DNA from 2 places in the Phytoactinopolyspora mesophila genome. Region 2 is predicted to be linked to the other one. Evidence: riboswitches for the same ligand, from Rfam matches in the RefSeq annotation. Region 2 holds a riboswitch; the other holds the start of a gene.
The links. Region 2 has a riboswitch for S-adenosylmethionine ahead of F7O44_RS12005 (aminotransferase class V-fold PLP-dependent enzyme). Riboswitches for the same ligand answer to the same signal wherever they lie in the genome.

Region 1 (8,947 bases), on a different contig from region 2:
GCCGACGAGTCAGGTGAGGACGCCGGCGAATCCGGCGACGAGAACGAGAATGGTGAAGAGCCCGATCCCGAACCAACCACGGCGCCGCCGGAGCTGCGCTCGCCAGTGGGGATCGCCAACCAGACGGCTGTTCAGGGTCTCGAGCTGCGCGCCCAGGAGCGGCTGGAAGCCGGCGGCTGGGAGGTCGCGGCCACGAGTGGCTTTGAGGGAAATGTCCCTGCCACCACTGTGTACTACCCGCCGGGCATGGAAGAGCAGGCCCAGGCGCTGTCGCGGCAGTTCCCCGAGATAGGCAGGGTCGAGCCGACATTCGAGGGCGTGAACCAAACCCGGTTGGTTATCGTGCTGGTCGAGGACTACTCCGATGTCGTCGATGGATGACGCCGTCGCGGTTGTCCGGGAATCACTCCGGCCACGCCTGGCGCAAACACTTCTCGCTCTGGACTTCGACGGCGTACTGGCACCGATTGTCGAGCGGCCGCAGGATGCCAGGGCGCTGCCGGGTACAGCGGAGTTGCTGACCCAGATCAGCCCGCGGGTGGCCCAGGTGGCCATCGTGACCGGCCGGCCGGCGTCCGATGCCGTCCAACTGGGCGGATTGGCTGATGTGCCCGGGCTGGTTGTGTGCGGCCACTACGGGCTCGAACGCTGGATGGGCGGCCGGCTGGAGACGCCGAGCTCGGACAGCGCGGTGGACGAGGCAAGGGTTCGTGTCGCCGAACTGGTGGCGCAGCGGCCGGGAACCGCCATCGAGGACAAAGGCCACTCGGTGGCGGTGCACACCCGCCGTGCCCCCGATCCCGCCGCGAGTCTGGAAGACCTCCGGCCGCTGGTGTCCGCCATAGCTGAGGACACCGGCCTTCAGGTCACACCTGGCCGTTTCGTTCTTGAGCTACGTCCGCGAGGCGCCGACAAAGGTGTGGCGGTGCGACAGCTCGCGGCTGAAGCAGGTGCCGCGGCCGTCGTCTACGGCGGCGACGACCTGGGTGATCTTCCGGCCATTGAGGCGGTCCGTGCTCTCGAGGCTGACGGCATGCTGGGTGTGATCATCTGCAGCGATGGCACCGAGGTAGCAACCGAGCTGCGGGAGGCGGCGGATCTCGTGGTTCCGGGCCCAGAAGGTGTCCAGCGCGCCCTGCGCTCACTGTTGCTGTAACCGGCATAACGGCTGGGCAGTCGTCCGGCGCAGCTAAGCCATCCACCATGTAAGACACTTTTGTCTCACATGGTGAACAGTTCTGCGAGACCCCGTTACACACCACGTACGCTTCTGGGCAGTACTCATCCAGAGGGGGCAGAGGGACCGGCCCGGTGAAGCCCCGGCAACCACCCGCAATCCGGCGGGTTAGGTGCCAAGTCCGGCCCGCTGACCATGCGGGAAAGATGAGGAGGTATCTCCGAGATCATGACCATCACCGAGACGCCCGTCGCCGGAAAGGCCCGTGCGGACGGCCCTGATCTGGGCCGAGCCACCCACCTTTCATGTCGTGAGTGTGCGGCGACAGTTGAGCTGGGCCCGCATTACGCGTGTATGGAGTGCTTCGGGCCGCTGGAAGTTGCCTACAACTACGGCACCGTGACGCGCGAGCGAATTGAATCCGGACCAAAGTCGATCTGGCGGTACCGGGATCTGCTACCCGTGCCGGAAAACGTGGCGAGCATCCCGAACACCGAGCCGGGCTTCACGCCACTCTTGCGAGCTGACAATCTCGGGCGTGAGCTCGGCCTGAAGGCGCTCTGGGTGAAGAACGACGCCGCCAATCCCACCCACTCCTTCAAGGACAGGGTCGTGGCCGTGGCGCTGGCCGCAGCGCGTGAGCTGGGCTTCACGGTGCTCGCCTGTCCGTCCACCGGAAACCTGGCGAACGCCGTTGCTGCCGCCGCTGCCCGCGCCGGGATCCGCAGCTTTGTGTTCATTCCGAGCGACCTCGAGCAGCAGAAGGTCATCACCAGCGCCGTTTACGGCACCACTCTCGTGGCGGTTGAGGGCAACTACGACGACGTCAATCGGCTTGCGTCGGAGCTGGCCGGTCAGCACGAAGACTGGGCGTTCGTGAACGTCAACGTCCGTCCGTACTACGCCGAGGGGTCGAAGACGCTCGGATATGAGACCGCCGAGCAGCTGGGTTGGCGCTTGCCGCAGCAGGTCGTCATCCCGGTGGCCAGCGGGGCGCAGCTGGTCAAGGTCGACAAAGCTTTCCACGAGTTGGTGAAACTCGGCCTGGTCGAGGGCGAGCAACCGGCCATCTTCGGCGCGCAGGCCACCGGATGCTCGCCGGTCTCGACGGCATTCCGCGAGGGCCACGACGTCGTCCGGCCCGTTCGGCCCGACACCATCGCGAAATCGCTGGCGATCGGCAATCCTGCCGACGGTCCGTACGTCCTGGACGTGAGCCGGCGCACCGGCGGAGCTGTCGCCGATGTCTCCGACGACGAGGTCGTGGAGGGTATTCGCCTGCTGGCGCGCACCGAAGGGATCTTCGCCGAGACCGCGGGTGGTGTCACCGTCGCGGTCCTCGCCAAGCTGCTGCGCGAGGGCAAACTCGACCCGGACGCCGAAACGGTTATCTTCAATACCGGAGAGGGCTTGAAGACCCTCGACGCGGTCGCGCCCGTGGTCGGGCCGGCCGGCACCATCGCACCGACTACCGAGGCGTTCCACACCCTCGTCCCGGAGGCATAGAGAGAGCCATGAGTGTTGCTGTTCGAGTCCCCACGATTCTGCGTACCTACACGAAGGGTGAGGCAGACGTCTCTGTCGACGTGGCAGATGATGCCGTGCTGGCCGATGTGGTCGAGGCCCTCGATGCCGCTTACCCGGGAATCAAGGCGCGGATTCTCGACGACACGGGGGAGATCCGGCGTTTCGTCAACGTCTATGTCAATGACGATGACGTGCGCTTCGCTTCGGGGCTGAAGACGCCGACGCCGTCCGGGACCAAGGTCGCCGTTATTCCTGCCGTCGCCGGCGGCTGACGCGCTCCTGAATGATCATGTTTGGTAGGTCTTCTCGGGCCTCACCATGCCTGCGGGCCTGATGACGCGCGAGAAAACCCACCAAACGTGATCATTTTGCGTTGGTGGGTGGGAGTGTTGGGCGGCGGTCCGCGCTCGGTTAGCCGACCGTCACTCGGTTGATCTCGAAGGTCTCCTCAACCCAGGGAAAGACCCAGAAGAACAACGCAGCCATGATTCCGACGATCAAGATAAGAAAGGTCACCAGGCGAACCGGCCAGGGGCCGGGTAGGTGACGCCACACCCACGCGTACATATCTGTCTATCGCTCCTCAGCGTCGACCAGGACTCCGCTGGCGTACATCCGGTGGGATGATCCCCATCGAGGCCAGCAGGTGGTCAACGTCAGGCGGGCTTCGGTTGGTTCCGTACTGCGGGGCTCGCCCGGTACTGGGTCGACGACCCAGCTGTCACGAATCCCGATTTTGTTGCCGTCCGGGTGCCCGTTGGGTGCGGTGTCGAGCTCGTAGCGGTAGATGCCTTTGGCGGTCTCGATCTCGATGATGTCGCCTTCGTGTAGCTCGGGGAACTTGGCGAACGGCTCGCCGTGCCCGGAGCGGTGGGCAGCAATGGCGAAGTTTCCGAGCTCTCCCGGGTGGGCGTTGTCCGGATACCGTCCGGGCCCGTTCTTCAGATCTTCATCCTCGACGCCCTCGACGACGATCCGTTCCCAGTTCTCCCCGAAACGTTCGATGCGCAGGATGCCATAGGCGTCGCCGAGCTCGAGGCCGTCGTAAACCTCTTCGGCTTCGTCCTCGGTATCGATCTGCAACTCGAACTGATTGCGGAGATCGTTCTGCGCAGCCGCCGTCTGGAGCCCGGTGCCCCAGAGCGTGTACGCGACAAAGAGCAGGACGACAACGCCGGCGGTCAGCATGAGCTCCCCCAGCGCGCCAGCGATGACAGCTACGGGGCTGCGTTTCGGTGCGCGTCGGCGCCCCCGCCGTGCCTTGCGATGCATGGCATGAGCTTAACCCGGGAGACGCATCTTGATTAAACCCACTGATCGACAACGCACCGGAGAATGCGATCATTCTTGGTTCGCCTGCCGTGGCGCCGCGGCGCAAGCCGGGACAGATCGCTGAAATCGGGCGCTCGGCGTTGGAAGATCCGGAATCTTCCCGGATGGGGATGGACGATATGGCGAAATCTGCTAGCGTCCCCTGGGCGGCTAGTAGCACTATCGGCTAGCTCCATACCGGATCGATAGTCCACCCGGGGAGATAAGAACCAGTGAAAAGCACCCATCGCAGACGGTGGGCGGCGGCGGTAGCCGTGACAGGTGCCGGAGCTCTGGCACTTGGCGGTTCCGCGTTGCCCGCTGTCGCAATTGAGACGCAGCCCGCACACGTCGAGGACGACGCGAAGGAGTTCGGCTTCCTCGCCTCCCTGGTTGAGCCACTCGTCAGTGGGCCGGAGGCTCTCGATCAACTGGCTGAGTCCGCGCTCGCTTCGGTAGCGGACCGAGCCGGTCTGACGGTCGAGCGCCTGACCAGCTACCTGGAGCAGGATCTGGCGAGGGTTTCGCCCAACGGCTTCGTGACGTTCGTCGACGAGTGGGAGGTAACCGGCCACGATCACACGCTGGAACTCGACCAGGCGTCCGAGGTTCCCGGTGATCCGGTCAACGGCTCACGCCCGGACGCTTCCCACACACTCTTCATCGACTTCGACGGTCACACCATCGAGAACACGGAGTGGAACAAGGCCTACGAGGTCGACACCATCGAAATCGGCGCCTACGACGTCGACGACGATTTCAAGTACGTCGTATGGGAGCGCATCGCGCAGGACTACGCGCCGTTCGACGTCAACGTGACCATTTCCGACCCTGGTCCGGACGCGTTGTTCAAGTCCAGCGCGGACGACAACTCGTACGGGTCGCACCTGCTGGTTGTGCCGGACAGCAGCGTCCTTCCGCCGGCTTTGCAAGGCACAGGCGGCTGGGCGTTCGTCGGCGGTTTCGGCTCGGAGTACTTGAGCCCGGCTTTCGTGATGGCGGACGTCCTGCAGGACAACGCGGCGTACATCGCCGACGCCGGTAGCCACGAGGTCGGCCACAACCTGGGCCTCGACCACCACGGCATCGCCGGCGAAGAGTATTACTACGAAGACACACCGGCCGCGCCGGATGCACTCTGGGGCCCCATCATGGGCGCCGCGTACACCGTGCCGCTGAGCACCTGGTCCGACGGTGGCTACGCCGATGCCACGAACCCGGGTCAGGATGACATCGCGACCATTCTCGACCGAGACAGCGCGGACCATTTCGCCACCGGCTTGGTGGACGAGAACGGCGACCCATGGACCAGCGGAATCTGTCCCTACCTGGACGGCCGGCTGGACGAGGACTTCGACGGCACCCTTCGCCCGGAGCACGAAGTCTTCGAGCCGGACGCCCAGAACGAGTGCGCGTTCCAGCAGAGCGGGCACGACGGCGCTCCGCTGACGGTTCTCTGGGAGTACGTGGACCGGACCGACCGCGCGTCGGACCCCCACGGTGACGACCCCAGCGACGCCACCAGCCTCGATAACTCCACGGGTGAGTTCGCCGAGGACGGCGTGATCGTCAGCGACGGCGATGTCGACGTCTTCTCGGTGCTCACCGATGGCGGCGACTTCACCGCCACGGCGTCCCCGGTCGGAATCGGCGCCAACCTCGACGTCAAGCTGTCGCTGCTCGACGGTGAGGGCAACGTGCTCGACGAGGTAGAGCAGGAAACGACCGTCGACCCACTCGGTTACCCGGGCGACCCGGCGGCGCTGGGCCTGGACGCCACGATCGACGCGGAGCTCGAAGCCGGGGTCTACTACGTCCAGGTCGAAGGCCGTGGCCAAGGCGACCCTGGCGATAACACGCCGTCCGACGGCTCGGGTTACACCGACTACAGCAGCCTCGGTTTCTACGAGCTGACCGGTGCGGCCGAGCCGTTCGAGGCCGACCCCGTCGTCATCACGTCGCCGGAGGACGGTGCCGAAGTCGAGGCCGATGACCTCGAGGTCACCGGTAACGCCGAGGCCGAGGCCACGGTCACGCTGACCATCGACGGCGAGACGGTCGGTTCGGTCGACGTCGATGCCGAAGGTGCGTGGAGCACCACACTCGATGACAGCCTCCCGTACGGTGAGTCCACCATCACCGCTCAGCAGACGGTCGGCACCATCGAGGTTCCGGAGACCGACTCGGTCACCGTGACCGTGCCGCTGGAGGCTCCGGTCATCGTCAAGCCTGAGGAGGGTGACACGGCCGCGACCCCCACGCCGACGTTCAGCGGGACCGGAATCGCCGGTGCTACGGTCACGATCACCATCGAGTGCGACGGTGAACTCGTGGGCGAGACTGAGGTCGACGACGAAGGCGACTGGGCCTTCACACCGGACGAGGGCCTGCCCAACGGCGACTGCACTGTTGTCGCGGTGCAGTCCGTCGGTGACACCGTGTCGCCGAGCAGCGATGTGGTGAACTTCAGCGTCAACGTCGACGAGCCCGGTGACGAGGACGGCACCGAAGACGGGACCGAGGACGGGACCGACGATGGCACCGAGGAAGGCGACGAGGACGGCGACGACCTGCCGGACACCGGTTCGGGCAACCAGCTCGGACTTATCGCCGGCCTGGTGCTGCTGGCCGCAGGTGGCGCTCTGTACGCCCGGACTCGTCGGGCTGTTGTGTAGGTAAGGGGGCCATCAGCTCCTAGGACACAGATGCTGACCGGCTGGGGCGCGGAGACGATCGTCTCCGCGCCCCAGTTGCGTGTGGCCGGCAGGCGAACCCGGCTGTGCGCCGAACCTGCCGGAACCCGAGGCCGGTCGGTTACGTCCCATTCGTAGTAGAAGGTAATGAACTTCGATAGAGAGGCGGCCAACGTGACCGTTAACTCGGAGCGCCGCAAGCTGATCGCGGTGGTGGCCGTTGCGGCAGCCGCGGTGGTGATCGTGGCGGCCGGTGCGGCAGCCCTTGGGTGGCTAGCGGATCGGGACGATGAGACGGTTGTCACCCAGGAGCCTGGCGACGGTGAGGACAACACGGATACTGACGGCGATCCCACCGATGACGCGGGCACACAGGACGACGCCGGCACCCAAGACGACCCGGGTACGGATGAGGACGTTGCCGAGGACGACGTGACCGAGGGAATGACGCCCACGGGTGGCGATCTCCTGCCTGAGCCGATGGCTGGACAGGAAGCGATCGATGCGCTGGGTGACGACCTCGAGGCCGTGGCCGCGCTCAACAACCGCGACGTGGACGAGCTGCGGGAGCTGTTATTGCGCGATCAGACGCTGCATGTCAGCCCGAGCGGGTTCCTGTTCTACATCGATACCGCTACCCCGAACCTTCCCGACGATGACTAGCATCGGCCCGGCTCCCGCCAACTCAAATGATCATGTTTGGTAGGTTCTTACGTGCGTTACCAGGTTTACAGACCTGGTAACGCACCAATACTCCTGGTGATGTCGCCCCATCGCCTGCTCCGCCGGACGTGACGGCCTACGATGACACCGGGTGCTGGTGTCAAGAGCTGGTGCCGAAAAGCAGGCGCGCGGCAGGAGGCGATGTGGGCCCTACTGAGCGGTGCGACGTCGTGGTTGTCGGCTCCGGGCCGAACGGCCTGGCCGCCGCGGTCACGATGGCACGAGCCGGCCTGGATGTGCGGGTCTACGAGGCTCAGTCCACACTGGGCGGCGGTGCTCGTACCCTCGACCTCGGGCTCGCACCGGGCTTGGTGCACGATATCTGCTCCGCGGTACACCCGCTGGCCGCCGCTTCGCCCTTCTTCCGCGACTTCGACTTGGGTGCCAGGGGAGTACAGCTGCGGTATCCCGATGTCTCCTACGCGCAGCCGCTCGACGGCGGACGGGCCGGAATCGCCTACAGAGACCTGGAGCGCACGGCGGACGGGCTCGGGGCGGACGGTCGAGCCTGGAAGCGCCTTCTCGGCCCGCTGGTCAAGCATGTTCCCGGTGTGGTCGATGCCGCGTTGTCGGATCGCCGCAGCCTTCCCAAAGACCCGCTCTCGGCGGCTCAGCTGGGGCTGGCGGTGCTCGAACAAGGCACGCGGGTGTGGAACCGGCGCTGGACCGAAGACGAAGCGCCGGCGTTGCTCACCGGGGTCGGCACCCACGCCATCGGGCCGCAGCCGAGTCTCCCGGTGGCCGGCACCGCGGTCATGCTGGCAGCGCTGGCCCATTCACCTGGCTGGGCACTGCCCGTCGGCGGAAGCCAGTCGATCATCGACGCGATGGTAGATGATCTCAAGGCGCACGGCGCGCTCATCACCACCGGCGTCCACGTCACCGCACTGGACCAGCTGCCGCGCGCCCAGGCGTATCTCTTCGATACGACGCCGGACAACCTCCTTGAGGTGATGGGCGACCGGCTACCGCCCCGGTACCGCCGTGCGATGGCCCGGTATCGCTATGGCGACGCCGTCGCGAAGGTCGACTTCGTGCTCTCGGGACCGGTGCCGTGGCAGCATCCGGAGGTTGGCGCCGCCAGCACCGTGCACGTGGGAGGCACGCGTGCGGAGATGGCGTTCGCGGAGGCTGAGATCGCGTCCGGGAAACACGCGGAGCGCCCGCTGGTGCTTGTCTCCGACCCGACGCTGACCGACCCCGGCCGGGAGGCCGAGGGCTTGCGTCCCCTATGGACCTACACACACGTGCCGTCCGGATCCACGGTCGACGTCGGCGACACCGTTCAGGCGCAGATCGAGCGGTTCGCGCCGGGTTTCGGCGATGTCGTGGTCGCCCGCCGGACCATCCCCGCGGCTCAGATGCCGCACCACAATGCCAACTACATCGGTGGTGACTTCGCGGCGGGCGCACTCACCACCTGGCAGCTCCTGGCCCGGCCGGCGCTGAAATGGGATCCGTGGGCCACACCCGTTCCGGGCGTCTATCTGTGTTCGTCGGCCACCCCGCCCGCGCC
Region 2 (8,947 bases):
ACACGCCGCCCGTGCTGAGAATCAGCGGCGTGCCGGACGGCACTGCCGAGCTCGCGCTCGTCTGCCACGATCCGGACGCTCCCCTGCCATGGGGTTTCACCCACTGGACGCTGTATGGCATCCCGGCCGACACCAAAGAGCTCGGCAGCGACGCGGACATCCAGTTCCGGCCCGGACCCAACAACTTCGGAGCCGAAGGCTACGGCGGGCCCCGCCCGCCGGCCGGGCACGGCCCGCACCGCTATTACTTCTGGGTGTATGCCCTGAGCCGTTCCGTCGAGGGGGCGCCGTCCCTGCGTGAGTTCCTGGACGACTATGGCGACGCGATCATCGAGCAGAACCGAGTGGTGGGGATCTACGAGCGGTAGCCGCCCACTCTCATGATCATGAACACTACGTGACCATATTGGTCATTTAGTGTTCATGATCATCGGGAGGTGAGCCAGCGGTGCAGGCTGGTCGACAGCGCGACGGGCGCGTCGAGCTGAATGAGGTGTCCCGCGCCCTCGATCAACTCGAGCCGGGCACCGGGAATCAGCTCGGACAGCCGATGTGCCCGGTCCACCGGGATCCAGGTGTCCTCGGTCCCCCATGCGACCAGCACTGGCAGATCGACTGACGGATACAGCGGCTCGATCTCATCGGTATAGGCCTGATCAGCCTGCGCGATCTGCCGGTAGAACGCCGGCTGACCTGCGGTGCCGCGCCAGGGCTGGACCAGCATATCGAGCTCGGCCGCGCCGAGTCCACGGTGGCTGGCACCCTCGATATACGCCCGGAGAGCGCCGTCGTGAATCACCGGCGGCAACGCCGCGAACACCTCGGCATGGTCCCGGACCAGCCGGAAGAACTCCGAGCCCCACGGTGCCAGGGCGACGACGTCGACCAGCGCCAGCGACGAGTATCGCGCTCCGTGCAACAGGTGTGCCCGCAGTGAGACCGCACCGCCATAGTCGTGGGCCACCACGTGCGGCTCATCGAGGTTCCAGTGAACAAGCAGGTCGGCCAGCAACTCCCCCTGAATATCAAGCGAGACCCGATGCTCGGCATCCTTCGACGACTGCCCATACCCGGGCATGTCCCACAGATACACGCGGAATTCTCCGGCCAGCGCCTCGGCGAACGGCGCCCATAGCGCCGACGACCACGGCGTCCCATGACAGAAAACGACGGGCGGGCCGTCCCCGGCGCTTCCCCAGCGCACCCGCCGGCCGTTCCAGCTGAATTCCTCGCTCAGATCCACCCGCCGAGAATATGCGACGCCGCCGACACCCTTTAGGGTCGGCACATGCCCCCTGAACAGGCAGAGAACACCATTTATGACGTGGCGGTCGTCGGCGCCGGACTGATGGGGGCGTGTACAGCATGGGCGCTCGCGCGGCGCGGCCTGCGTGCAGTGGTCCTTGAACAGTTCCAGCCCGGGCATCCATCCGGCTCGTCACACGGCAGCTCGCGGATCTTCCGCCGGGTGTATCCGGATCCGTTCTATGTGGAGCTCACCGCACGAGCGTCGGACAGCTGGCAACGTCTGGAAGACGACACCGGCGTCACGCTCCGCACGTTCACCGGTGCCGTCGACCACGGGGCAGGCCGGGAGCCGCGGCGGCTTGCCTCCCTGCTCAGCGACCAATCAGTTCCGCATCAGTTGCTCAGCGCTGCCGAAGCTCAAGAACGCTGGCCGCACATGGCCTTCGACACCGACGTCCTTTACCACCCGGATGCGGGCGTCTTGGACGCGGACCTGGCCGTGCGATCCGCACTTGCCAGAGCCCGGGCGGACGGGGCCGACGTCTACCTGGACACCAGGGTCACCGAGGTCGCCCCGGGTCACTACGGCGTGCTGGTGCGGGCAGCCAACGCCACCGGCGAGATGTCCTTCAACGTCCGGCACGTGGTTCTGGCCGCCGGCGCATGGAACCAGCGCCTGATGCCGAACTTGTTGGGTCCGGCCGCTCCACGACTGAGCGTCACCCAGCAGCAAGTCGTGCATTTCCCACAGCGCGAACCCGTCGAAGACTGGCCGGTCATGGTTCACCAGGACGAGTTCTTCGTCTTCGGCATGCCCGCCGGCGCGGCGGCGCCTGGGGCGATCAAGCTCGGTGAGCACGACCGAGGAACAGCGACGACGGCAGAGAGCCGAGACGGATTCGTGGATCCGCGGTGCATCGACCGGCTCGTCAATTACGTGGAGCGGTTTCTCCCGTCGCTGGTTCCTGAACCTTTCCAGGCGTTGTCCTGTCTATACACCTCGACGCCGACGGAAGACTTCGTCATCGACGCCGACGGACCAATCATCGTGTGCTCGCCGTGTTCCGGTCACGGGGCCAAGTTCGCCGCGTACACGGGAGAACTGGTCGCCGAGATCGCGACGGGAACCGGCAACCCGCCGGAGCGGTTCACGCTGCGCCGCCATTCGCGCTGAGTTCCCGACCCCCCGGCGGAGCACTAGTGCTGGCCGGCCTGACGAGGCGGGATGTCCAGTGCTTTGGCCGACTCCTGGTACATCCGCACGAATTCTTGCCGGATCTCCGGGCGTTCGGTGAGTGGCCGGCTCCACGGCACCCGTACGGTCCGCTCCGCACCGTCCACCACAACCCGGAAGTCCACTCCGGTTCCGTCCAGGTGAACGACCGTCGCCTCCGATGCCTCCGGGACACCCCCGAGGGCACGCACGATCAGCAGGGAATCGTCGTCGTGTTCGTCGCTCATATGCTCAGCAACGGCCGTAATCACGTCCGGTGCAAAAGGGTTGTCGCTCATCACGCCAGAATAGCTACGTGACATATACCCAGCCGACGCTGACCGACGACGACACCGCCCGGCTACGCGATGCCCTGAGCGCCGCGGACTACCGCGTCGACCCAGTCCACGAACTGCTGGGCGACCGCGCCGCCGCCGCGCTACATCGCAATCACACGATTCCTGGGCGAATGGCGGTGACCGGCAGCACGCCGCTCGAGGTCATGACCAAACTCTGGAGACTTCAGGCACCGGTGCCACTCAGCGCCGCCCGCAACGCGCTGCCACTCGACGCGCTACTCGACGGAGGCATCGTCGCCGCCGACGGTGACGAGGTCCGCGCGCTGGTCGACATCCGCCCCTATGCCGACGACACCGGCGACTGGTGGGTCGCGGCCGACCTCACGCCTGAGCTCGACGGTCGCACATCGCCGATCTCCGCCGACCACGTGCTCGGTCTCAACGCGGCATCGAGCACGCTGGCTCGAGTTACCGTGCGGCGTCCAGTGGGCCGGTCGCTGGATCTCGGCACCGGATGCGGGGTGCAGTCACTGCATCTGAGCCGGCACAGCGACTCCGTCATCGCCACCGACGTCAATCCCCGGGCGCTGCGGATGGCGGCGCTGACCACCGGACTGAACGGCGTCAGCGCGGATCTTCGCCAGGGCAGCTTGTTCGAGCCGGTCGCGCAGGAACGTTTCGATCTGATCGCCACCAATCCGCCCTTCGTCGTGTCACCCGGAGGCCGGCACGTGTACCGCGACAGCGGCCTGGCCGGCGACGACGTGGTCAGGCAGGTTGTCGTCGACGGCGCGGCCCGGCTGGCCGAGGGCGGGATCCTGCAGTCTCTCGGAAACTGGATGCATGTGCGTGGCCAGGACTGGCGCGAGCGTGTCGGCACCTGGGTGGCCGGGACCGGCTGCGACGCCTGGGTGGTTCAGCGCGAGGTGCAAGATCCAGCGGAGTACGTCGAATTGTGGTTGCGCGACTCCGGCGAGACCGGCGAAGCCACGTACGCCGAGCGCTATCGCGAATGGCTGTCCTGGTTCGACGCGAACGATGTGGAAGGCATCGGGTTCGGCTGGATCAACCTACGTGCCTCCGGAGCCGAGGACGCGACCGTACGGATCGAAGATTGGCCGCATGCCGTGCAACAGCCTCTCGGCGCCGCCGTCGCCGATTGGTTCGGCCGGGCAGAACTCCTGCGAGCCGACGACCAGACGCTGCTGAGCAGCCACGTGGCGGTCGCCGACGACATCGTCCTGGAGCAAGTCGGTCAGCCTGGCGCCACTGACCCTGAGCACCTGGTGCTCAGGCAGCACGGGGGAATGATGCGCGCCATCCAGGTGGGCACCGCCGATGCCGGATTCGTGGGAGCGTGTGACGGGACGCTGCCCGTGGGTGCGATCATCGACGCGGTGGCGCAAGTACTAGAGGTGGACCCCGGGCTACTGCGGCAGGAACTAGTCCCACAGGCCCGGTCGCTCATCATGGACGGATTCCTGGTCCCCGCTGTTCGATGACCGGTCGGTCACCGACAATTCTCGCTATATGAGACGAAATCGCCCGCGTGATAGACAATCCGGCCGGTATGCCTTTACGTTCTAGATCAAGGTCATGAGTGCCAGCGTCAAGCCCCGGCTTGCTGGCCGGCAACCCTCCATACCGCGGTGGGGTGCCCCGGGTGAAGACCTGGCCGCCTCGATCCTGAGGCGTCAAGCGCGGGCCCGCGGCGCCGGGTCCTTGACCCGGAGGTGCTGTGACCATGACTCTCACCGAGGATCCAGCCTGTCCCGTACCGGCGACGCCGGAGCCTCTCTCGGCGACGACGCCCAGCTCACCGCTGCTGGAGGTGGTCGGCGGCGACCTGCAGGTGCCGCTGGTCAATGGCGAGGCACGACGCTACGTGAACCTGGACTACGCGGCCAGTGCCCCAAGCCTGCGGGCCGTCGCGGATCACGTGACGGAGATCCTGCCTTACTACGCGAGCATTCACCGCGGCGCCGGTTACGCCTCCCAGGTCTCGACCCGGCTCTACGAAGCGGCTCGTGGCACCGTCGCCCGGTTCGCGGGCGCCCGCGACGACGACGTGGTGATCTTCACCCGCAACACCACTGACTCGCTAGGCGTGCTGGCGGGCTGCCTGCCGGACAATGGCGACGTCGTCGTTCTGGACATCGAGCATCACGCCAACCTGCTGCCCTGGCCACCCGGGCGGACCCGGATCGTTCCCGCGGCCTCAACCCTGGCGACAACTCTTGATCGACTAAGTGCCGAGTTGGCCAGTAAGCCCGCCGCGCTGCTGGCGGTCACCGGAGCGTCGAACGTGACGGGCGAGCAACTGCCGCTCGGCCGGTTGGCTCACCTCGCCCACCGGCACGGTGCACGGATCTGTGTAGACGGTGCCCAACTCGCACCGCATCGCAGGATCGACATGATCGCCTCCGGCGTCGACTACCTCGCGTTCTCCGGGCACAAGATCTACGCCCCTTGGGGTGCAGGAGTGCTGATCGGCGCGCGCGACTGGCTGGATGCCGGTGATCCTTACCTGGCCGGCGGCGGGGCAGCGCGAGACGTGGGGTCGTCGAGCACCGTCTGGCATCAGGCACCGGCAAGGCATGAGGGCGGCTCGCCGAACGTCATCGGCGCAGTCGCCCTGGCCAAGGCATGTGCGGTGATCTCCGCATTGCCCGAAGGCGCGCTGGAGTCGCACGAGATGGTCCTGCGCACACGTTTGGTGGACGGGCTGGCCGGTCTACCCGGCGTTCAGGTGCATCGCATCTGGCCGGACAGCGCTTCAGCTATCGGAATCGCGTGCTTCACGGTGGCCGGACATCCGCCCGATTTGGTTGCGGCCTACCTGTCGGCCGAGCACGGCATCGGGTTGCGGCACGGCAAGTTCTGCGCTCACCCGCTGGTGGACCGGCTCGGGCACCCGTCGGGAGCGTTGCGGGCCAGCTTCGGGGCCGGCTCAGTCGGATCGGATGTCGAGCGGCTGCTGGCCGCTGTCGAGCAGCTTGTGCGCTACGGCCCTCAGTGGACGTACGGCGAAGTCGACGGTCGCTGCGCCCCCGTGCCCGATCCCCGTCCCAGTCCGGTGATCATGAACACGTAGCCCCGCGATGAGCATTCGCCATCACCGGGCGAAGGAGCGCCGGTAGGCCGAGGGCGAAGTACGCATGGCACGACCGAAATGATGCCGGTAGGTAACGGCGGTGTCGAAGCCCACTTTCGCGGCGATCTGCTCGACGGACATGTCAGTACTCTCCAGCAGCGGCAGACTGGCCTGGAGCCGCTGGGTGATCAGCCAGCGGATCGGACTGGTCCCGGTGGCTTTGGTGAAGTGCCGCAGATACGTACGCGGGGATACGTTCGCCTGCTTGGCGAGCGTCTCGACCGTGATCCGCTGCCCAAGGCGCTCAACGGCCCAGGCCATACTCGCCGCAATCCGTCCGCTGTATGGATCGTCACCCACCGGGGACTCGATGTACTGCGCTTGGCCGCCGTCGCGGTGAGGCGCGACGACGAGCCTCCTGGCCACAAGGTTGGCCACCGCGGCGCCGTGGTCTTGCCGGACCAGGTGGATGCCGAGGTCCAGCCCTGCAGCACTTCCCGCACTGGTGAAGATGTCGCCGTCCTCCACGTAAAGCGGCGTGGGATCGACCTCCACCCGCGGATAGCGGCGACGGAGGAGGTCTGCGTGGAGCCAGTGTGTGGTGGCCCGGCGACCGTCGAGCAGGCCGGCTGATGCCAGGGCAAACGCGCCCGTGCAGATGGAGACGATCCGCGCCCCCTTCGCGTGGGCCCGCCGCAATGCCGCCGCAAGCTCGGGCGTGGCCTCGGCGTGGACGTCCGACACACTCGGAATGACGAGAGTCTGGGCTGCCTCCAGCGTCGCCAGCGTATGCGGCGTCTGCAGTGTGGCACCACCCACCATACTCACCTGCCCCGCCCCTTCAGCGCAGATAGTGAGCCGGTACGACGGTGCGTCGGGCCATTTGACACCGAAGATCTCCGTGACGATGCCCAACTCGAACGCGGACATGCCCTCGTAGGCCAGCACCGCGACGTGGTGATCAGGGGATACTAGGACCATGGCGTAATCTTATCGAACAGTGGCGTTTACGCCACTTGTCGGCGACGATTGCGCCGCCGAACATGAGAAGGTGCCCCTCACACGCCTGCACTCGGATCCGTCTCAGCCATCGCGATTGCCCAGCTCAGATCAACGGCACTCAGCCCGGCGATTGGGGCTGGCCGGGCTGATGGCCGTAGGGGTGTCCTTCGGATTCGCGCGCTACGGCTACGGGCTGTTCCTGCCACAGTTGCGCGCTGAATTCGACCTCTCGGTCACGGCCGTCGGGCTCATCGGCGCGGCCACGTATGCAGGCTACCTACTCGCCCTGATCCTGGTCGGTGCGCTCGCTGCCCGGGTGGGATCGCGTGCGCTGATCACCACCGGCGGATTGTCAGCAGCCACGGGCATGACACTCGTGGCACTGGCCCCAGGACCGGCGCTTCTCGCCACCGGACTCGTTCTCGCCGGCACCAGCCCCGGCTGGATCTGGGCCCCGTACTCGGACGCCGCGGAGCGGATGCTGCCAGCCGGAATGCGCGAGCGGGTGCTGGCGCGAATTCCCAGCGGCACCGCGTTCGGTGTGGCGATCGCCGGGCCCCTCGCGTTGCTCACGCAGGGAACCACCTGGCGCTACGCCTGGCTGATCTTCGCCGCAGGGGGTTTGGCCGCAACCCTTTACAACGCGTGGATTCTGCCAGCCGGCACGTCGCCGAGATCACCTGGTACGCCAGCGGGACACCGCTTGACCTTCCGGTGGTTCGCCCGCCGCTCGGCCGCACCGCTTTACCTCACCGCTGCGGCATATGGCGTTGTCGGCTCCGTCTATTGGCTGTTCGCCGTCGAGTCGATCTCGTCGGCCGGTCAAAGCGGAGCACACACCGGCGCATTGTTCTGGACACTCATGGGAACAGCCGGCACCGCTGCCGTCGTCACCGGAGTCGTCTTCGACCGACTCGGCCTGCGCCGGTCCCACATCCTGATATTCACCTCCATGGCGATCGCGGTAGCTCTCTTGGGGCTGATGCCCGGCGCCGCGGTGCCGGTCGGACTCTCAGCATTGTTGTACGGCCCGTCGTTCATGGCCGGCTCCGCGCTGCTGGCGGTCTGGAGCTATTACGTCTTTCCCGATCGGCCCACCACCGGTTTCAGCGCCACCGTCTTCTGCCTCGGAATCGGCACCCTGGTCGGCCCAGCCACCGCCGGAGCCGCTGCCGATCAGTTCGGATTGAGCGCGACGTTCCTGATGACCGCCACTGTCGCCATCCTCACGAATCTGCTGCGCCCCCGATCGGATGATCGCGAACAGACAACCGCGCCATGACCGCACATGATCACGCAGTGGCCTCAAGCACCACAGCCAGCCCCTGGCCGACTCCTATGCAGAGCGCCGCCAGCCCCCAGCCGCCACCGCGCCGGTGAAGCTGCCATGCCAACGACGTCAAGATCCTCGAACCGGAGCTTCCCAGCGGGTGTCCGATGGCGATGGCGCCACCCTGCTGGTTGACGATCTCCGGGTCCAGTTCCGCCCACTCGGCCAGACATGCCAGCGACTGTGCCGCGTATGCCTCGTTGAGCTCGACGGCGTGGAGATCATCCCAGCCGATGCCGGCCCTCCGAAGAGCCGTGTGAGCTGCCTGAACAGGCGCGATGCCGAACAGATGCGGGTCTACCGCGTGGACTGCCCGGGCGGCGATCCTGGCCAGCGGCCGGGCGCCGGTTCTGCCGATGCTGGCCTCGTCGGCCAGAAGCACCGCGCTGGCGCCGTCGTTCAACGACGACGCGTTGCCGGCCGTGACCGTCCCGGCCTCCCGGAAGGCAGGTTTCAGCCGCGCCAGCGCCGCCTGGGAGGTGGTCGGCCGGATACCTTCGTCACGGTCGAGGTCGACGCCGTCGAGGCTGACCGTCTCGTCGTCGTAAAACCCCTCCTTCCAGGCCGACGCAGCACGGTGATGGCTCCGTAGCGCGAACTCGTCCTGAGCTTCGCGACTGATCCGATACCGGTCGGCGAGGACTTCGGCGCACTCGCCGAGCGAAATGGTCCAGTCGGTGGGCATCCGGGGGTTCACCATCCGCCAGCCCAGCGTGGTGGAGTGCAAGGTCTCGTGGCTCCGGGGATATGCGCGCTCCGGC

Region 1: linked by a shared signal. The riboswitch ahead of thrC (threonine synthase) and the one ahead of F7O44_RS12005 (aminotransferase class V-fold PLP-dependent enzyme) in region 2 are both predicted to bind S-adenosylmethionine.

The regions. Positions count from the first base shown of each region.
Region 1 is NZ_WLZY01000004.1:344,444-353,390, forward strand. It holds gene F7O44_RS13960 (LytR C-terminal domain-containing protein) at 1-381, shown strand, start outside; gene otsB (trehalose-phosphatase) at 365-1,156, shown strand; SAM riboswitch class I at 1,279-1,390, shown strand; gene thrC (threonine synthase) at 1,406-2,683, shown strand; gene F7O44_RS13975 (ubiquitin-like small modifier protein 1) at 2,692-2,976, shown strand; gene F7O44_RS13980 (class E sortase) at 3,278-3,976, opposite strand; gene F7O44_RS31845 (Ig-like domain-containing protein) at 4,249-6,690, shown strand; gene F7O44_RS13990 (hypothetical protein) at 6,883-7,371, shown strand; gene F7O44_RS13995 (NAD(P)-binding protein) at 7,575-8,947, shown strand, end outside.
Region 2 is NZ_WLZY01000003.1:470,149-479,095, forward strand. It holds gene F7O44_RS11980 (YbhB/YbcL family Raf kinase inhibitor-like protein) at 1-368, shown strand, start outside; gene F7O44_RS11985 (alpha/beta fold hydrolase) at 428-1,243, opposite strand; gene F7O44_RS11990 (FAD-dependent oxidoreductase) at 1,289-2,422, shown strand; gene F7O44_RS11995 (DUF2470 domain-containing protein) at 2,446-2,760, opposite strand; gene F7O44_RS12000 (DUF7059 domain-containing protein) at 2,778-4,262, shown strand; SAM riboswitch class IV at 4,353-4,467, shown strand; gene F7O44_RS12005 (aminotransferase class V-fold PLP-dependent enzyme) at 4,505-5,854, shown strand; gene F7O44_RS12010 (helix-turn-helix domain-containing protein) at 5,876-6,835, opposite strand; gene F7O44_RS12015 (MFS transporter) at 7,005-8,138, shown strand; gene F7O44_RS12020 (thiolase family protein) at 8,149-8,947, opposite strand, start outside.